2 linked regions of the Chelatococcus sp. HY11 genome follow. The protein of the gene in region 1 interacts with the protein of each later gene in a pairwise test. Links are inferred from orthologs where the notes say so. Each region holds a gene or a part of one and is shown on either strand. Other genes may lie near its edges.

What was found.
Region 2: the proteins of gyrB (region 1) and gyrA interact in binary tests that used the Escherichia coli proteins (3 or more experiments, as listed by UniProt). The link is inferred for Chelatococcus sp. HY11 from one-to-one orthologs.

What each region holds. Positions count from the first base shown.
Region 1 is NZ_JAHBRX010000001.1:3,253,457-3,259,505, reverse strand. Bases 1,367-4,420 are described here. They hold gyrB (DNA topoisomerase (ATP-hydrolyzing) subunit B), read right to left. Parts: upstream 4,080-4,420; coding sequence 1,653-4,079; downstream 1,367-1,652. Other genes in these bases: KIO74_RS14860 (LysE family translocator), read right to left, coding at 4,212-4,420; KIO74_RS14870 (hypothetical protein), read left to right, coding at 1,367-1,643. Outside these bases: KIO74_RS14875 (sodium:proton antiporter), read left to right, coding at 1-807; more of KIO74_RS14870, read left to right, coding at 834-1,366; more of KIO74_RS14860, read right to left, coding at 4,421-4,841; DNA replication/repair protein RecF, read right to left, coding at 4,959-6,049. UniProt on the Escherichia coli protein: DNA gyrase negatively supercoils closed circular double-stranded DNA in an ATP-dependent manner to maintain chromosomes in an underwound state.
Region 2 is NZ_JAHBRX010000001.1:697,735-703,157, reverse strand. Bases 1,372-4,646 are described here. They hold gyrA (DNA gyrase subunit A), read right to left. Parts: upstream 4,272-4,646; coding sequence 1,572-4,271; downstream 1,372-1,571. Outside these bases: KIO74_RS03465 (EVE domain-containing protein), read right to left, coding at 1-169; KIO74_RS03460 (threo-3-hydroxy-L-aspartate ammonia-lyase), read right to left, coding at 237-1,205; KIO74_RS03450 (esterase-like activity of phytase family protein), read left to right, coding at 4,864-5,423. UniProt on the Escherichia coli protein: A type II topoisomerase that negatively supercoils closed circular double-stranded (ds) DNA in an ATP-dependent manner to maintain chromosomes in an underwound state.

The DNA.
Region 1 (6,049 bases):
ACGCAGCATCTCCTGCCCGAGACGCTGCTCTTGGTGGCTATCCTGCTCGTGGTGTTCTTCCTGCTGGATTGGCGCCTCTACAAGCGCGAGGACATCGGTCCCCGGTTGCGCGATCCGACCCCCGAAAGCCGCCTCGGGGTCGAGGGCCTGGCGAACTTCGGCCTGATTGGCGTGATCATTGCGGCTGTTCTCGTCAGCGCGACCTGGAAGCCGGGCATCACCTTCGATCTCCCCGGCGCGCGGGTCGAGTTGCAGAATGTGCTGCGCGATGTCGTGTTCGTGCTGGTGGCGCTGGCCTCGCTTGCGCTGACCCGGCAAGGCATCCGCCAGGCCAATGGCTTCAGCTGGGGCCCCATCCTCGAGGTCGCCAAGCTTTTCGCCGCGATCTTCACCTGCATGATCCCGGTGATGGCGATGTTGCGAGCCGGCTCGTCCGGCGCATTCGCGCCGTTGGTCAGCCTCGTGACCGCGCCAACGGGTGAACCCGTGCCGGTGGCCTATTTCTGGCTGACCGGGCTCCTCTCCTCGTTCCTCGACAACGCGCCGACCTATCTCGTCTTCTTTGAGCTGGCGGGCGGCGACGCCCAGCACCTCATGCGCGAGGGCGCGCTGACCTTGACGGCGATCTCCGCCGGTGCCGTCTTCATGGGGGCCAATACCTATATCGGGAATGCGCCGAATTTCATGGTCTATGCCATCGCCCGCCATCGCGGCGTCAAGATGCCGAGCTTCTTCGGCTACATGCTATGGTCGGGCGGCATCCTGATTCCCGTGTTCCTGCTGGTGACGGTGTTGTTCTATCTGTGAGGTGAGCGGTCATGTTTGGACGGCCAATGGCGAAATCTCGCAAGCTGCTCCAGGCGATGGCCGAGGTGGGGACCGCCGCGGAAAAGGCCGCCAGGCTCACAGTAAGAAAGGCCGCGAGGACAACGGCCAGACACGCCGTCGAGTGCACCGCGCTGGGGGTTGGCGTCGCGCTTGTGCTGGCGGCCGGGCCGGTTCGGGCCGAGAGCATCGCGCCGACGCGGACGTTCTCGGGGGAGGACGACTTCGTGAGCCGTCTGGAAGCGCTGGCGCTGTTGCAGACCCTCAATGCCGAACTCCTCAGCAACCCAAGCGCCACGTTGACGCTGGAGCGCTGGTGCGCCCGACACCAGCTCGCCTCGCCGGCGCGCGTGGTCGCGCGTCTGGTGCGCGGCGCCGACAAGGCGGCGACGGCGGCGATCAGGCAGACGCTCGGGGTGGGGGAGGCAGAGCCCGTCCGTTATCGGCGTGTCCAGCTCGTGTGCGGTGATTTCGTGCTGTCGGAGGCCGACAACTGGTATGTGCCAGCCCGGCTCACGCCGGAGATGAACCGGTTGCTCGATGAGACCGACACGGCCTTCGGACGAGCGGTGCAAGCGCTGCAGTTCCGACGCCGCACCCTGTCGGCGCGCCTGCTCTGGACGCCGCTTCCGGATGGGTGGGAAATGGTGAGACGGCCTGTGCAAACCCCGGAGATCGTCGCAGGCGCTCTTGCCATTCCGACCGAGGTCATACGGCATGAGGCCGTCCTGAGCGTGCCCGATGGCACGCCCTTCAGTGTCGTCGTCGAGACCTATACCGACAAGGTGCTCGCCTTCCGGCGGCCGAGTGACCGTTAGAACGCTGCCTCAGACGTCGAGGTTCGCGACATTCAGCGCGTTCGCCTGAATGAACTCGCGGCGCGGCTCCACCGTGTCACCCATCAGCTTGACGAAGATGTCGTCGGCGTCGGTGACTTCCTTCACCTTCACCTGCAGCAGCGAGCGCACGTCGCGATCGAGCGTGGTGGACCAGAGCTGGTCGGGGTTCATCTCCCCGAGGCCCTTGTAGCGCTGCAGCTGGATGCCCTTGCGCCCTGTCGTCGCCACCGCGTTGAACAGGCTGATCGGCCCGTCCACGCCGATCTCCTCATTGCGGCGAATGAGCTTCGAGGGGTGAGCGTAGGCCTGCAGGCTGGCTGCATGCTCGTCGAGCTTCCGGGCCTCGGACGAGGCAAGCAGCGCGGCATCGAGACTTGCCACCTGCTTCACGCCGCGAACGATGCGGCTGAAAACGAAGCCGCCCGCCTCGGCGCGGCCTTCCCAGCCACGTTCCGTTTCCTCGGCCATAGCGTCGAGACGGCGCGCGATAAAAGCGGCGGCCTCATTCGCGGCTTCCGGCTCTTCAGCCACCTGTGGGCGCAACGCGCCGGCGATGGCGGCTTGCTCCACGACGGCGCGGTCGTAGCGGGTGTGGAGGTTGCTGAGGATGTGCCGGACGAGCCGCGACTCGTCCACCAGAGCCCTCAGGTCGAGCCCTGCGCGCTCCTCGCCATTCGCGAATCGCAGCAGGGCGCCGTCGAGCCCGCCCTCGATGAGGTAGTCCTCAAGCGCGCGTTCGTCCTTGAGATACTGCTGGGACTTGCCGCGCGTGACCTTGTAGAGCGGCGGCTGGGCGATGAAGATGTGCCCCCGCTCGATCAGTTCCGGCATCTGCCGGAAGAAGAAGGTAAGCAGCAGGGTGCGGATGTGGCTTCCGTCCACGTCCGCGTCCGTCATGATGATGATCTTGTGGTAGCGCAGCTTGTCGGCGTTGAAATCCTCGCGGCCGATACCTGTGCCCAGCGCGGTGATCAGCGTGCCGATCTGCTCCGAGGACAGCATCTTGTCGAAGCGCGCGCGCTCCACATTGAGGATCTTGCCGCGCAGCGGCAACACGGCCTGATATTCGCGGTTGCGGCCCTGCTTGGCGGAGCCGCCGGCCGAGTCACCCTCGACGATGAAGAGTTCGGCCTTAGCCGGGTCGCGCTCCTGGCAGTCGGCGAGCTTGCCGGGGAGGGAGGCGATGTCGAGCGCTCCCTTGCGCCGCGTCAGCTCGCGCGCCTTGCGGGCGGCCTCGCGGGCGGCCGCCGCTTCCACCACCTTGCCGACGACGGTCTTGGCTTCGGACGGGTTCTCCTCCAGCCAGATCGCGAGCGCTTCGTTGAGGACGCCCTCGACGGCCGGCCGGACCTCCGACGACACCAGCTTGTCCTTAGTCTGCGACGAGAATTTCGGATCAGGCACCTTAACGGAAACAACCGCGGTCAGGCCTTCACGGCAATCGTCGCCGGTGAGGCCGACCTTCTCCTTCTTGGAAAGGCCGGAACTTTCGGCATAGCCGGTGATCTGGCGCGTGAGAGCGCCACGGAAGCCGGCAAGATGCGTTCCGCCGTCCCGCTGGGGAATGTTGTTCGTGAAGACCAGCACATTCTCGTGGTAGCTGTCGTTCCACCACAGGGCGACCTCGACACCGACGCCGTCGCGCTCGCCACGGATCACGATCGGCTTGCCGAGGAGGGAGGTTTTCGCGCGGTCGAGATAGTGGACGAAGGCTTCCACGCCCCCCTCGTAGAACAACTCCTCGACCTTGCGCTCCGCGTGGCGGTTGTCCGTCAGGACGATGCGCACGCCTGAGTTGAGGAACGCCAGTTCACGCAGGCGGTGCTCCAGGGTGGCATAGTCGTATTCCACCATGGTGAAGGTTTCGGGCGATGCGAGGAAGGAGACCTCGGTGCCACGCTTGTCCTGCGGGGCTTCGCCGACAACGGCGAGCGGCGCCACCGCGTTGCCGTGATTAAACTCGACGAAATGCTCCTTGCCTCCGCGCCAGATGCGCACCTTCAGCCAGGTTGACAGCGCGTTGACCACCGACACGCCGACGCCGTGCAGGCCGCCGGAGACCTTGTAGGAGTTCTGGTCGAATTTCCCGCCCGCATGGAGCTGAGTCATGATGACCTCGGCCGCTGAAATGCCCTCGCCGGGATGAATATCGGTGGGGATGCCGCGACCATTGTCGGAAACCGTGACCGAGCCGTCGGCATTCAGCGTCACGGTGACCCGTGTCGCATGGCCCGCGAGCGCCTCGTCGATGGCGTTGTCGACGACCTCGTACACCATGTGGTGGAGGCCTGAGCCGTCATCGGTGTCGCCGATATACATGCCTGGGCGCTTGCGGACGGCATCGAGGCCTTTGAGCACCTTGATAGAATCGGCGCCATAGGACTCTTCGTTCACGTCGCGGGCGGGTTCAGCCATGGATGGGTCCAATCCGATATCGGGAAGCACTGCCGCGATCGCACCGCAGCCTTTGATTCGACAGCATAAATCTAATCATTCGGGCGTGAGATTTCACGCCCGCGCGGGCACTTTTCCCTTGAGAATGCGGCTTTATCGCGTTGCGACCGCAACGGCCGCGCCGGCCATCACGGTTCCGCTGCCCCGGTTAAGCCAGCGCATGGCGCGCGGCGAGGTGAAAAGCCGGCGAACACGTGTCGCCAGAAGCACATAGCCGGTGAACACGCCGGTCAGGACGGCGACGATGACGGCGGCGAGTTCGACGAAGGCCAAAAGACGAACATCCGCCAGATTAATGATATTGGGCAAGAGCGCGAGATAGAACATCATGGTCTTAGGGTTGCCGAGCGTCAGCATCAGGCCGCCGATGAAAGCGCGCGCGCCCCTTTCGCCGGGGCCGGCGTGCGCGGAGGTCCCCGGCGCGGCCGAAACCGGCGCGAACCAGAGCTTCCACGCCAGCCAGAGCAGATAGGCGGCGCCGAGATAACGGATGACGAGGAAGAGTTCGTGGAATGTCTGAGCCACGACGGCGAGTCCGAGCACCGCGGCCGCCAGCCAGACTACATCTCCGACAATAAGGCCGGCAAGGAAGGGAGCGACGCCCGTCGCCCCGCGCGCCAGCACCCGCGCGAGAATCGCCGCGACCGCCGGTCCCGGCGAAGCGCCCGCGGCGGCGAGCACGCTGGCGAAAACGGCAAGGCTGATCAGGTCAAGGCCGGACATTGTCTCAGCGTCTCACGATATCGGGGCATAGAAAGCCAAAAACGTTGATGCTGCTCATAGCAGAAATGATACGCGGCGCGAAGGCGTGATTCGCAGGTGCGGCTGCTGGGCGGAAAGTCAAATTTCTGTTGCGGCGTAACGTGTTACCACGCCGGAAGCCACCAGGAAACGTACTGAGCCGTCCGGCAGGTCGGCGAACAGCGCGGGGTCGGCGCCAGTCATCCAGACTTGGGACCCCAGCGCGCCCAATTCCCGGTAGAGCGCGGCGCGTCGGCGTGGATCGAGATGGGCTGCGACCTCATCCATGAGCACCAGCGGCGCGATCCCGCTCATGGTCGCGACGAGGCGGGCATGGGCGAGCACGAGCCCGATCAGCAGCGCCTTCTGCTCGCCGGTCGAGCATTGGCCGGCGGGCATCGCCTTCGCGCGATGGTGCACCACGAGTTCGCTGGTCTGCGGGCCTGCCAGCGTGCGGCCGGCGGCCTTGTCGCGCGCCCGGCCGTCACGCAGCAGGCGGCGATAGTGATCCTCGACCTCGACGGCGGCGGTCGTGTTGACCATCGCCTCGATTTCGCCTTCCAGTCGCAGTTCGGCCGAGGGAAAGGGAGAGGCGTCATCGCGGGTCGCTTCGATCAGCGCGGCGAGCCGCGCCACCGTTTCCGCGCGCGCGGCGGCAACGGCGACGCCGAGTTCAGCCACCTCCCGCTCCACCGCATCGAGCCACGCCCGGTGGGGAGCATCCTCCGCGAGCAGCCGGTTGCGGCCGCGCATCGCCTTCTCGAAGGCGTTGACGCGTGTACCGTGGCCTGCGTCGACGGCCAGAACGAGGCGATCGAGGAAACGGCGGCGATCACCCGCGGCCCCGGAAAAGAGCCCGTCGAGAGCCGGTGTCAGCCAGACGACTCGCACATACTCCGCGAAGGCTGAAGCGGACGCCACCGCCGTGCCATCGACCCGGCATTTGCGGCCCGCGCCGCCGTCAGCCGTTGGTTCACTGCCGATACCCAGACGAATCTCGTCAAAAGCTGATGCCAGCGTGGCGGACACCGCAAAGCCGCCGCGTCCGCCAAGGCGTGCGAGCTCGCTGAAGTCAGCCCTGCGTAACCCACGCCCGGGCGTGAACAGCGACAGCGCCTCGATGAGATTGGTCTTGCCCGCGCCATTGTCGCCGACGAGCGCCACCAGTGGCGCTTCGCCGACGTCGAGAT
Region 2 (5,423 bases), 2.6 Mb from region 1 along the record:
CTTCATTCGAGTGGTAGAAGAAGCCTTGGTCGCCGATCTTCATAGCCATCAGGTTCAGCTTGGCGCCATGATTGCGGACGCCATTCCAATGCGTGCCCTTCTCGCCGGCATCGCATTGCTGCTGCCACGACCAAGTGGACGGTTCAGACTTGAAGAGCCAATGGGGCATCGCGCGCTCAACTCCTGCAATAAACGCCCTGAAGGCATATACGCTCCCGCCTGTCGATCAAGCCCCATCAGGCCGGCATCAGCAAACGCGCGAAAGTGGCAAGATCGACATTACCGCCGCTGAGAATGACGCCGACCCGCTGGCCCTTGACCGGGACCACGCCGCTGAAGGCAGCCGCGGCGGCGAGACAGCCTGTGGGTTCCACGACCATCTTCATCCGCTCGGCGAAGAAGCGCATGGCCTCGACGAGCGCCGCGTCCGGCACGGTGACCACGTCGTCCACAAGCTCCCGGATGATCGAGAAGGTGATCGCCCCGAGCGCTGTGGTCTGCGCGCCGTCGGCCAACGTCGTGGGGACATCGATGGTGACGATCCGCCCCTCGCGGAAGGAGCGCGCGCCGTCATCGCCGGCCGCCGGTTCGACGCCAATGACCCGGCACCGCGGCGACAGGGCCTTCGCGGCGAGCACCGAGCCGGACAGCAGGCCGCCGCCGCCGAGAGGCACGAGCAGGAGGTCGAGTTCCCCCACGTCGTCGATAAGTTCCTTGGTCGCCGTGCCCTGCCCGGCGATGATCTCGGGATGATCGAAGGGCGGGATAAGAGCGAGCCCTCGCTCACCGGCGATCCGCCGGCCGATGGCCGCGCGGTCCTCGGCGTAGCGGTCATAAAACACAACCTCGCCACCATAGCCGCGCGTGGCCGCGACTTTGATCGCCGGCGCGTCCTTCGGCATGATGATCACCGTGGGCACGCCGAGAAGCTGCCCGGCCAGCGCCACCGCCTGGGCGTGATTGCCCGAGGAGAAAGCCACCGCGCCGCGCGCCTTCTGGTCATCATCAAGCGCCGCGAGCGCGTTGTAAGCGCCCCGGAATTTGAAGGCGCCGACGCGCTGGAAATTCTCGGCCTTGAAGAACAGCGATGCGCCTGTCCTCTCGTCAGCCGTATGCGACGTCATGACAGGTGTGCGATGCGCCAGGCCGGCAATGCGTTCAGACGCGCGGACGACATCATCATAGGTCGGAGCGGAGATCGACATGGGGCGAACTCAAGTCATGAGGAACAGAAAGATGCAGGACGGGACGCCACCATCCTGCCCACAACCGCCGCCAGCTTCAATATGACAACCGTTCGACATAGGCCGACCCGCCGCCGGCTACGGCCGCGCAACAAACAAGGATCAGGCCAAGCCTTGCGTGCAGACAGCCGCGGATGCCAGGGCTCACACTGCAGAAAGCTCACCTGATGAAACAAGAAGCAATTGTAATAATCTGAATCACAACAATAACATGCAATGGCCCACTATCGCGCCTTGAGGAGGCCTCCGGCCGTCGCGCAACAAAAAAGCCCCGGTCATTGCCGGGGCTTTTTCAACGTGCCTGGAAGGTTCTCAGCCGGACAGCACCTATATGTCGGCGCCGGCTTCATCGACGTCGTCGATTCCACCGCCATCCTCGCTGCCGTCGTCGCTGATGTGTTCGACGGAGACCACCTTCTCGTCGTCGGCGGTGTTGAAGACGATCACGCCCTGGCTCGAACGGCCGACGATGCGGATGCCATCGACGGGCACGCGGATCAACTGGCCGCCATTGGTGACGAGCATGATCTGGTCGTTGTCCTCCACGGGGAAGGATTCCACCAAAGCACCGTTGCGACTGTTGACAGCCATCGCGACGATGCCTTTGCCGCCACGGCCGGTGACGCGATACTCATAGGCCGAGGAGCGCTTGCCGTAGCCGTTTTCAGACAAGGTGAGCACGAACTGCTCCGCCGCGCCCATGGCCGCGTAGCGCTCCTGCCCTAGCTCGAGCGTGTCGCTTGCCTCCTCCGCGTCGGCATCGGTCTGGGCCTCGACCGCATCGCCGTTGGCGGACTCGCCATTGGCCGCGCGACGCGCGGCTCCCGCCAGCTTGAGATAGGCCGCGCGCTCGTCGGCGGAAGCTTCCACATGACGCAGGATCGCCATGGAGATGACCTTGTCGCCGGCCGCCAGCGATATGCCGCGCACACCAGTCGAGTCACGCCCCTTGAAGACGCGCACGTCCGTTGTCTCGAAACGGATGCACTGGCCTCTGGCCGTAGTCAGCAGCACGTCGTCCGACTCGGTGCAGATGCCGACGTCGACTATGGAATCGCCTTCGTCGAGCTTCATGGCGATCTTGCCGGCGCGGTTGACCTGCACGAAGTCCGACAGCTTGTTGCGACGCACGCCGCCCGAGGCGGTGGCGAACATCACGTCGAGCGTCGCCCAGCTGGCCTCGTCCTCCACCAGCGGCATGATCGTCGTGATACGCTCGCCTTCCACCAGCGGCAGCATGTTGACGAGCGCCTTGCCGCGGGCGTTCGGCGCGGCGAGCGGAAGCCGCCACACCTTCTCCTTGTAGACCTGGCCCCGCGAGGAGAAGAACAGCACCGGCGTGTGGGTATTGGCGACAAAGAGGCGTGTGACGAAATCCTCGTCGCGCGTCTGCATGCCGGAACGCCCCTTGCCGCCGCGCCGCTGGGCGCGATAGGTCGAGAGCGGCACACGCTTGATATAGCCGGCGTGGCTCACGGTGACGACCATGTCCTCGCGCTGGATCAGGTCCTCGTCATCGACATCGGAATCCCAATCGAGGATTTCCGTGCGGCGCGGGGTAGCGAAGGCATTCTTGATGGCCGCGAGCTCGTCCCTCACGATCCCCAGGATGCGCGCGCGCGACCGCAGGATGTCGAGGTAATCCGCGATCTCGACCGCGAGCTTGTTCAACTCGTCGGCGATCTCGTCCCGACCCAGTGCCGTCAGGCGGCGCAGCGGCAGGTCGAGGATGGCGCGGGCCTGGGTTTCGGAGAGCCTGTAGGTGCCGTCCTCTGCCACGCGATGGTTCGGATCGTCGATCAGGGCGATCAGCGCCGCGACGTCATGGGCCGGCCAGTGGCGCGACATCAGCGCTTCGCGGGCCGTATTGGTGTCGGCTGACGAGCGGATGAGCTGAATGATCTCATCGATATTGGCGACCGCGATGCCGAGGCCGACCAAGATATGGGCGCGGTCGCGAGCCTTGTTGAGCAGATACTTCGTGCGCCGGGAGACAACCTCCTCACGGAAATCCACGAAGGCGCGGATCATGTCATAGAGGTTCAGGAGTTCCGGCCGGCCACCGTTCAGCGCCACCATATTCGCGCCGAAACTCGTCTGCAGCGCGGTGAACCGGTAGAGTTGGTTCAACACCACATCGGCGACCGCGTCGCGCTTCAGCTCGATCACGATGCGCATGCCATCGCGATCGGACTCGTCGCGCAGGTCGGAAATGCCCTCGATCCGCTTCTCGCGAACGAGATCAGCGATCTTCTCGATCAGCGCCGCCTTGTTCACCTGATAGGGAATCTCGGTGACGATGATCGCCTCGCGATCCTTCCGGATCTGCTCGACGGAGGCCCGGGCGCGCATGATGATCGAACCGCGACCGGTCGAATAGGCCGACCGGATGCCGCCACGCCCAAGGATGGTCGCGGCCGTCGGGAAGTCCGGTCCGGGCACGATCTCGGTCAGCGCCTCGAGGCTTATGTCCGGATCCTCGATATAGGCGAAGCATGCGTCCACCACCTCACCGAGATTATGCGGCGGGATGTTGGTCGCCATGCCGACGGCGATGCCGCCCGCACCATTCACCAGGAGGTTCGGGAAGCCCGCCGGCAGAACCGTGGGCTCGCGCTCGCTGTTGTCGTAGTTGTCCTGGAAATTGACCGTGTCTTTGTCGAGATCGTCCAGGAGCGCCATGGCGGGCTTGGCGAGCCGCACCTCGGTATAACGCATCGCCGCCGGCGGGTCGGCATCGACGGAGCCGAAGTTCCCCTGCCCGTCGAGCAGCGGCAGGCGCATGGAAAAATCCTGCGCCATGCGCACCAGCGCGTCATAGATCGATTGGTCGCCATGCGGGTGATATTTACCGATGACGTCACCGACCACGCGCGCCGACTTGCGATAGGGCTTGTCGGGCGTATAGCCGTTTTCATACATGGAGTAGAGGATGCGGCGGTGCACAGGCTTCAGGCCGTCACGCACATCCGGCAAGGCGCGGCTCACGATCACGCTCATGGCGTAATCGAGATAGCTGCGCTTCATCTCATCGGAGATCGACACCAGAGCGATGCCGCCGCCGATCTTCTCGTCATCATCTGCCAAGAGAGAGTTCCAACAAAAAAATCAGAAAGGGGCCTTTGGAGCGTCCGAACGGACCTCATCCGCAATGGAGGGCGGTCTATGCCACGACAGCCATTCCATTCAGGCCCCAGCCCGCCGGACGCAACCCGCCCGCATGATGGGGAAACGCACCTGATTCAACGATTTCATGAGCGATCTCATCGAAGAAAGGGATGCACTTTACCAGTACCATGCTCTAACGCATCCGCGGGCGAAAAGCCAGCGCTGACACCCCCTGTTCACGATTTAATTATCAATATATATCAATAACTTACCTGAACCGGGTAATTCGATCCGCATCCATCGGCCGCGCGCGAAGCGCACAACGGCCGATTCTGACGATTCGCGGCGCATTTTTCCCGCCGCCGGCGGCCGCAAACGCCCCCGAGCCAAGACCTGTCCGGCTGCCTCCACCTGTCACCGGACCGTCGCCGGACTGCCCTAAGGTCGCGACCTTCCGGGCCCCAGATCCGCACCAACGCCAGCCCGTCAGTGGTCCTCCTGGAACAAGCCGATGCTCCGAACACGCCTTTCATTGCTGGCTGCCGCCTTCGTTGGCCTCACCCAAATTGGCCTCGCGCCTGCCGCCCTCGCCGCCGAGAACCTGCCCCGCGCCGTGACGTTGCGTTTCATCGGCGAGAGAAGCCTTCCCGCCCACACTGATGTGGATGGAACGCGGGTCGGTGGGCTCTCGGGGCTTGCCTTCGACGGCGCGAGCAAGACCTGGATCGCCCTCAGCGACGACCGCTCGGAGAAGGCCCCCGCCCGCTTCTACACCCTGAGGCTCGACTATGACGCCTCCGGCTTCCGCGGCGTGACAGTCGACAGGGCCGTCACACTGCTCGAAACGGACGGCAAGCCATTCCCAATACGGAGCATCGACCCGGAAGCCCTGCGCCTTCATCCCGCAGGCGGCGCGCTCTACTGGACGAGCGAAGGCGACGCGACCACCGGCGTCGACCCTGTGCTGCGGGCAGCCACCGCCGACGGGCGTTTCCTGCGTGAGATCAAGCTGCCGGAGCGCTACCGCGTCAGCATCGACGCCAAGGTCGATGCCAAGCGCGGGCCGCGCAA